2 regions of the Arthrobacter saudimassiliensis genome follow, and region 2 is predicted to be linked to the other one. Evidence: predicted binding sites of a transcription regulator. Region 2 holds the regulator's gene; the other holds the start of a gene.
The links. Region 2 encodes HrcA, which represses chaperone genes, less so after heat shock. Its sites were predicted from a motif close to TTNGCACTCGNNNNNNNCGAGTGCNAA; they were not measured.

Region 1 (4,177 bases), on a different contig from region 2:
CAGTGGTGTCTGCCGGCAGCGGTGCCGCTGCGTGGCTTCCCTGGCCGGGATTGGCGTTCTCTGTCATCTTCGCCCTTTCTCGTCAAACGACTGCATCTGGGATTCCGATGTTCCGGTGGGATGATCATAAGCACACTTATGATCATCCGGGCAACTCGCACGCCTCGATCCCCGGCCCGGCCTGCGGGCAGCGCGGCTCGTCCCGGGGCGGCCGAGAACCGGAGGCCGGCGGACGCATTTCCGGTCCCCGGAACGCTATACATTCCCTTGCCCGCCGTGGTTATCTTCATCCATGGGCGCGGAAGTCAACAGCAGGGAATTCAGCCGTGAGCAGCGGACCCGGTACCGGCAGCGGCTGCTGGAGAACCTCGACCGTTTTGCCAGGTTCCTGGGCACGGCCGATTTCGCGGATTCGGCCTGCATCGGGCTTGAGCTGGAGTTGAACCTCATTAACAAGGACGGCTCCCCCGCCATGCGCAACGACGCCGTCCTGGACCGGATCGCCGATCCGGCCTTCCAGACGGAGATCGGCGCCTTCAACATTGAGATGAACCACCCCGCCCTCGCGATCGCCGGTGACGGACTGCAGCGCCTCGAGGACAGCCTGCGCAGTCAGCTGAACCGGGCCGAGGATCAGGCGTCGGGCCTGGAGACGGGGATCCTGATGGTGGGTATCCTGCCTACCCTCCGGCCGGAAATCCTTACCACGGACGAATGGCTCAGCAGCGGCCACCGCTACGCCGCCCTCAACACGTCGGTGCTCCAGGCCCGCGGCGAGGACGTGCTGCTGAACCTGACCGGACCGGAAACCCTGTCCTTCTATGCCGCCAGCATTGCACCGGAGGCCGCCTGCACCTCGGTCCAGCTGCACCTGGAGCTCCGGCCGGAGGAGTTCGCGCCGGCTTGGAACGCGGCCCAGGTGATCGCCGCTCCCCAGGTGGCCCTGGCCGCCAACTCTCCGGTCTTCCTGGAGCGCCTGCTCTGGCAGGAGACACGGATCGAGCTGTTCAAGCAGGCCATCGACACCCGCCCTCCGGAGATGCGCAATCAGGGTGTCCGCCCCCGGGTCTGGTTCGGCGAACGGTGGATCACCTCAATCTTCGACCTGTTCGAGGAGAACGTCCGCTATTTTCCCGCCCTCCTGCCCGAGCTTTCGGACAACTCCGGCGTCCACACGGAGGCCGGGGCTCCCCTGCTTCCCGAGCTGAGGCTGCACAACGGAACCGTGTACCGCTGGAACCGGCCGATTTACGACCCGGGAGGCCAGGTGCCGAACCTCCGGCTGGAGAACCGGGTGCTGCCGGCCGGGCCGACAGTCCTGGACGTGGTGGCGAATGCGGCCTTCTTCTACGGGCTGATGCGGGTGATGCGCACCTCGGAGCGGCCGGTGTGGACGCGCATGGCGTTCAAGACCGCCACCGAGAACTTCCTGGCCTGCGCCCGGCGCGGACTGGCGGCGTCGGTGTACTGGCCGGGCATTGGAGAGATCCCGGTGGCGGAGCTGATCCTCCGTCACCTGCTGCCCGAGGCGGAGCGTGGGCTGCGCGAACTGGGCGTGGACGATGCCTTGGTGGACCGGTACCTGGGCGTGCTCCGTGAACGGACCCGCACCGAGCGCAACGGCGCCGCGTGGCAGTCCGAGACGGTCCTGGCGCTGGAGGCGGAGGGAATGGACCGCCCCGATGCCCTGGCGGAGATGACCCGCCGCTACCGGGAGCTTATGCACAGCAACGACCCGGTCCACCTGTGGCCCATGGCATGATTTCCGTTCCGGCGCCGGGCGTTTTTGGTGCGGAGTCTGGCACTCTACCCACCCGAGTGCTAACGTTATTGCCATCTTGAGCCCCTTGGACTCAAGTTATCGACCCTTCTGCAGCGCTAAGAACTACCACCGGCCCGACCGGCGGGCGGTGTGAACAAGGAGTTGATGACAATGGCCATGAAATTCGATCCGTTCCGGGAACTCGACCGGATGGCGGGCGCCCTCCTGGATCCCCGCCAGCGGTTGCGGCTGATGCCCATAGACCTGTACCGGCAGGGCGACCACTACATTCTCAACGCCGATCTGCCCGGCATCGATCCCGGCTCCGTGGACGTCGACGTGGACGGGCAGCTGCTGACGATCCGCGCCGAGCGGACCATCAATGTGCCCGACGGCGCGACCTGGCTGACCCGCGAGCGGGAATCCGGCACCTTCCTGCGGCAGCTGAACCTCGGCCAGGGCATCGATATCGACAACATCTCCGCACGTTACGAAAACGGCGTGCTGAGCGTGCATATCCCGGTGTCGGAGCGGGCCAAGCCGCGGAAGATCGAGGTCTCGGCGTCCTACAAGGACGGCCAGACCATTTCCGGCTCGGCCACCAGCGAACCGGCGTCGGTCAGCAGCAGCTCCTCCTCGGGCAGCGGCATGTCCTCCGGCGGATCCGGGTCCATGGGCGGGGGCTCCGAAGGCGGCTCCGGCTCAGCCGGAACCCCGGGATCGGGCAGCTGAGGACGGAAACCGGCGCAGTGACACACTGATGCGCTGATTACGGCAGGGGGCCGGGGCGAATGCACATGCTTTCCCCCGGCTCCTGCCGTGTCCGGCCGCCGGACTCAGCGTGGAGCGGGTTCCTCCACCTGGGCCGCGGCGCCGCTGCGTCGCCAGATGGCGGCCATCAGGGCGCCGGAGACGTTGTGCCACACGGAGAACACCGCGCCCGGCAGCGCCGCCTCGGGGGCGAAGTAGGTCTTGGCCAGCCCGGCTGCCAGCCCCGAGTTCTGCATGCCGACCTCCACCGCCATCGTGCGGCGGGACGGCACCGGCAGCCGGAAGGCCTTGGCCGCGCCGTAGCCCAGCGCATAGCCCAGCCCGTTGTGCAGCACCACGGCGAGCAGGATCAGCAGGCCGGCGCTGAAGATCGCCTCGGCGCTGCCGGCGACGACGGCGATCACCACGAAGGTGATCGCTGCCACCGAGACCCAGGGCAGGACGGGCAGGACGCGGTTCACCAGACGCGGCGCCAGCGCGCGGGCGGCCAGCCCCAGGACCACCGGAACCAGCACGATCTGCACGATCGACAAAGCCATGGACGCCGGGTCCACGGGCAGGTACTGTCCGGCCAGCCAGAGAGTGAGCAGCGGGGTGAACAACGGGGCCAGCAGCGTGGACACGCTGGTCATGGCCACTGACAGGGCGACGTTTCCGCGGGCCAGGTAGGTCACGACGTTGGAGGCGGTGCCGCCCGGTGCGCAGCCGACGAGAATGACCCCGGCGGCCAGGGCCGGCGGCAGTCCCAGGGCGGCGGAGATCGCCCAGCCGAGCAGGGGCATGATCAGGTATTGCGCCAGTACTCCGAGGAGCACGGGAAGGGGCTGGCGGACCACGAGCCCGAAGTCCGGCAGGGTCAGGGTCAGGCCCATGCCGAACATGATGAGCATCAGGCCCGGGTTGATGAACGGGGACAGCCCGGTGAAGGGCTCCGGAAAGAACAGGGCCACCGCTCCTCCGGCCAGGATGAGCAGGGGGAAGAGCGTGACGGCCACCCGGGCGCTGCGTTCCTCGGCGCGGCGGGCGGTCTCCGCAGGCTGGTTCGTTGGCATCCCCATATGCTGGCACCGCACCCGGGGGCCTGCGACTTTGTTACGGGCGCGTTAACGCCGTTCGGCGCGGCCCCTTCCACGGGGCCGCGCCGAACGCGGTTGCACTGATCCGAACGGATCTAGCCCAGGCGGGCCTTGAGGTTCTCGTCCAGTGCGGCGAGGAAGTCCTCGGTGGTGAGCCATTCCTGGTCCTTGCCCACGAGCAGGGCCAGGTCCTTGGTCATCTTGCCGGACTCGACGGTCTTGACGACGACGTCTTCCAGGGTCTCGGCGAAGTTGATGACCTCGGGGGTGTTGTCCAGCTTGCCGCGGTGCATCAGGCCGCGGGTCCACGCGAAGATCGAGGCGATCGGGTTGGTGGAGGTGGGCTTGCCCTGCTGGTGCTGGCGGTAGTGGCGGGTGACCGTGCCGTGGGCTGCTTCAGCCTCGACGGTCTTGCCGTCCGGGGTCATCAGCACGGAGGTCATCAGGCCGAGCGAGCCGAAGCCCTGGGCCACGGTGTCGGACTGGACGTCGCCGTCGTAGTTCTTGCAGGCCCAGACGTAGCCGCCCTCCCACTTCATGGCCGAGGCGACCATGTCGTCGATCAGGC
Region 2 (4,177 bases):
GTGACGCCTTGGTTCAGTGCACGATGGTTCTGATCTTACAAGGGTACTGGCTGCCGGCCGGCCGGCTCACGCTCCCGGGGCGGTCAGGAAGTCGATGACCTCCTCGACCCGGCCCAGCAGCGACGGCTCCAGGTCGGCATAGGAGCGCACGCCGGCCAGGATCCGCTTCCAGCCCGCCGCGACGTCGGCGTGGTCGGCGTGCGGCCAGCCGAGGCCGCGGAGGATGCCGGTCTTCCAGTCCTGCCCGCGGGGAACCTCCGGCCAGGCGGCCAGGCCGAGCGCGGCGGGCTTGACCGCCTGCCACACGTCCACGTAGGGATGCCCGACGATCAGCACGTTGCCCGCCGCACCCTTGGACGCCATGACCCCGGCGGCGATCCGGGACTCCTTGGAGCCGGGCACCAGATGGTCCACCAGCACCCCCAGGCGGCGCTGCGGGCCGGGCTGGAAGTCGCGGACCGCGCCGGCCAGGTCGTCGATGCCGTGCAGGGGCTCGACGACGATGCCTTCGACCCGCAGATCATCGCCCCACACCTTCTCCACCAGCTCGGCGTCGTGCTTGCCTTCGACCCAGATGCGGCTGGCACGGGCCGTGCGGGCGCGCATCCCTTCGACCTTCACGGAGCCGGAGGCGGTCCGGGCGGGCCTGGCGGGGGCCTGCGCCTGCGTCGGCGGCACCACCTCCACCGGCTGCCCGTCCACCAGGAAGCCGAATCCGAGCTCGAACGAGCGGCGCTTGCCGTGCCGGTCCTCCAGCACCACCAGGTGCATGCCGCCGGATTTCTCCACCCGCACGACGGCGCCCACCCACCCGGTCTGCACGTCTTCGAGGACCAGGCCGGGGACGGCCTGTTCCTGCGGCAGCTTCCGGCGGGCCGGGGCGGCGAGGTCCTGTGGTCCCCATTGGGAATAGTCGGGCACGGGCGTCCTTCTGTCGCAGCGGTTCACGGAGCCTGCCGGCGCAGTCGCTTCCGGGCCCTTCCGGGCGGGGCGATTCAATGCTAGCAACGGGGCCGATTCATATTAGACTTAGCACTTGAAGACTGCGAGTGCTAAAGCAGCCGGCGGCCGGCCCACGGCCCCGCCGGCCCGAGCGGACGAAGGAGGTAACGCATGAGCGAGCCGCGCCGGCTCGAGGTGCTCCGGGCCATCGTCGAGGACTACGTCCATTCCCGGGAGCCCGTCGGTTCCAAGGCCCTCGTCGAGCGCCACCACCTCGGCGTTTCGTCCGCCACCATCCGCAACGACATGGCCGCCCTCGAGGAGGACGGGCTGATCGTCGCCCCGCACACCTCCGCCGGACGGATCCCCACCGACAAGGGCTACCGGCTCTTCGTCGACCGGATCTCCGACGTCAAGCCCCTCTCGGGAGCCGAGCGCAGGGCCATCCAGACACTGCTGGAAGGCGCCACCGACCTCGACGACGTCATGGACCGCACGGTGCGGCTGCTCGCCCAGCTCACCAGCCAGGTCGCCGTCGTGCAGTATCCGCACCTGGGCGACGCCAAGGTGCGGCACATCGAATTCGTGCTGCTGGCCCCCGCCCAGGTGCTCGTGGTGCTCATCTCCACGACCGGCCGGGTGGAGCAGCGGGTGCTTGCCGTGCCGGAGACCGCCGAACCCGACCTGCTGGACCTGCGGCGGCACTTCCTCACCGCCCTCGCCGGGGCGCCGCTGAACAGCCTCGCGGCCCCGCTCAACGAATGCCTGCACACCGTTCCCGAGCGGCTGCGCCGGACCGCCGCCGCCCTGGCCCGGTGCCTGGAGCAGCTGGCGGGCAACAACCGCGAGGACCGGATCGTCATGGCCGGCACCGCCAACCTGGCCCGCTCCACCGTGGACTTCCCGCTCAGCATCGGCCCGATCCTCGAAGCGCTCGAGGAACAGGTGGTCATGCTGCGGCTGCTCTCGGAAATGCAGCAGGACGCCCGCGGCGTGTCGGTCCGCATCGGCAGCGAGAATGAGCACGGGAGCCTGGCGGAGGCCTCCGTGGTGGCAACCGGCTACACACCGGACGCCTCGGCCAAGGTGGGCGTGCTCGGCCCCACCCGGATGGACTATCCCAACACCATGGCGGCGGTGCGCGCCGTCGCCCGCTATCTGTCCAGGATCCTGAACAACTAGGTTTTGAACAATCACAGCGTCCGTGCACACCATGGAGACCGGTCAGCACCACCCAGCCGACGTGCGGGTGCCGGCAGCCGCGCCGCATGGACGCGGGCTATACAGGAAGCGATGTAACGAGTGAGCGACCACTACCAGGTCCTCGGGGTGTCCCGGGACGCCACCGGAGAAGAAATCAAGAAGGCCTACCGGAAACTGGCCCGCAAGCTGCACCCGGACGTGAACACCGCGCCCGGCGCCGCGGACGAGTTCAAGGCCGTCACCCACGCCTATGAGGTCCTCTCCGACCCCGAGAAGCGTCGGATCTACGACACCACCGGCAACGAAAACGGCACCGACAACGGGTTCGGCGGAGGCTTCGGCGGCCAGGGCTTCGGGTTCCAGGACATCTTCGACACCTTCTTCGGCGGCGCCGGCGGCGGCGGGCGCGGCCCGGCGTCGCGCACCCGCCGCGGACAGGACGCGCTGATCAACGTCCGCATCGACCTGCGTGACGCCGTGTTCGGCACCGACAAGAAGATCGACGTCGAAACGGCCGTCGTCTGCCCCACCTGTGACGGCAGCTGCTGCCAGCCCGGAACCTCCCCGCGCACCTGCGACATCTGCCACGGCACCGGCCAGGTCCAGCGCTCCGTGCGCTCCATCCTGGGCCAGGTCATGACCACCGCTCCCTGCGGCACCTGCCAGGGCTACGGCACCGTCATTCCCGATCCCTGCCACGAATGCGCGGGGGAGGGACGGGTGCGCAGCCGCCGCACGCTGACCATCCGGGTGCCCGCAGGCGTTGCCACCGGCACCCGCATCCAGCTTTCCGGCCAGGGCGAGGCCGGCACCGCCGGCGGCCCGCAGGGCGACCTGTACGTGGAGATCCGGGTCAGCCCCGACCCCACCTTCACCCGCGACGGCGACGACCTGCACGCGACCCTGACCGTGCCGATGACCGCCGCCGCGCTGGGCACCACCGTCACGCTGGCCACCTTCGACGGCGACCGGGAGGTCACCGTCAAGCCCGGCACCCAGTCCGGCGAGGTCACCGTGCTGCGCGGCCTGGGCGTGACCCACCTGCGCGGAGCCGGCCGGGGAGACCTGCACGTGCATCTGCAGGTGGAGACCCCCACCAAGGTCGACGCCGAGCAGGAGGAGCTGCTGCGCCGGCTGGCCGAGCTGCGCGGCGAGCAGTACGCCGAAGGCCGGCTCTCGACGTCCGGCTCCGGTGTCTTCGCCAAGCTGCGCGACCGCCTCGGCAACCACTGATTCATGACCAGCCCGATCTTCTACGGCGACCCCGACGCCGTCGCCGCCGCAGCGCCGGGGACGACGTTCGTCCTTGACGGACCCGAGGCCCGGCACGCGGTCTCGGTGAAGCGGCTGGCTGCCGGCGAGGACGTGGACATCGCGGACGGCCGGGGCCTGCGCCTGGCCGGACGGGTGCTTGCCGCCGCGCCGGCGCGCCTGGAGGTGGAGGTCCTCGCCCGGGTCCAGGAACCGGAACCGGAGGGCCGGTTCATCCTCGTGCAGGCCCTGGCCAAGGGGGACCGGGACCTGCAGGCGGTGGAATCCGCCGTCGAGCTGGGCGTGGACGAGGTGGTTCCGTGGCAGGCGGACCGCAGCATCGTCCGCTGGAACGCCGACAAGGCGGCGAAGGCCCGGGCCAAGTGGCAGGCCCTTGCCGCGGCCGCGGCCAAGCAGTCGCGGCGGGCACGGATCCCCGAGGTCGCGGAGGTCGCCTCCTCCCGGGCGCTGCCCGGGCGCCTGGCCGACGTCGGCCAGGTCCTGGTCCTGCACGAAGAGGCGGACGCGCCGCTGGCCACCGTGCTGGCGGCCGCCGCCGAGCGCTACAGCCGCGGGATCGCCGTCGTGGTGGGCCCGGAGGGCGGTATCTCGCCCGCGGAGCTCCAGGCGCTGCGGGAGGCGGGCGGCGTCGTCGTGCGCCTCGGCCCGCACGTGCTGCGCTCCTCCACCGCAGGCCCTGCGGCGCTGGCAGTCCTGGCCTACGAGCTGGGGCGCTGGGAAACGGCCTGAGCGCGCCATGGTGCCCTGCCCGGCGGCAGCC

Region 1: a site for HrcA is predicted at 1,799-1,825, ahead of AC5RV6_RS13005 (Hsp20/alpha crystallin family protein). Genes of this name have one in related genera too.

The regions. Positions count from the first base shown of each region.
Region 1 is NZ_JBNHFX010000003.1:384,642-388,818, forward strand. Features, by position in the region: gene AC5RV6_RS12995 (hypothetical protein) at 1-67, opposite strand, end outside; gene AC5RV6_RS13000 (glutamate-cysteine ligase family protein) at 293-1,762, shown strand; gene AC5RV6_RS13005 (Hsp20/alpha crystallin family protein) at 1,934-2,494, shown strand; gene AC5RV6_RS13010 (bile acid:sodium symporter family protein) at 2,599-3,585, opposite strand; gene AC5RV6_RS13015 (NADP-dependent isocitrate dehydrogenase) at 3,705-4,177, opposite strand, start outside.
Region 2 is NZ_JBNHFX010000002.1:521,078-525,254, reverse strand. Features, by position in the region: gene AC5RV6_RS09605 (DUF3097 domain-containing protein) at 67-921, opposite strand; gene hrcA (heat-inducible transcriptional repressor HrcA) at 1,114-2,124, shown strand; gene dnaJ (molecular chaperone DnaJ) at 2,245-3,378, shown strand; gene AC5RV6_RS09590 (16S rRNA (uracil(1498)-N(3))-methyltransferase) at 3,382-4,146, shown strand.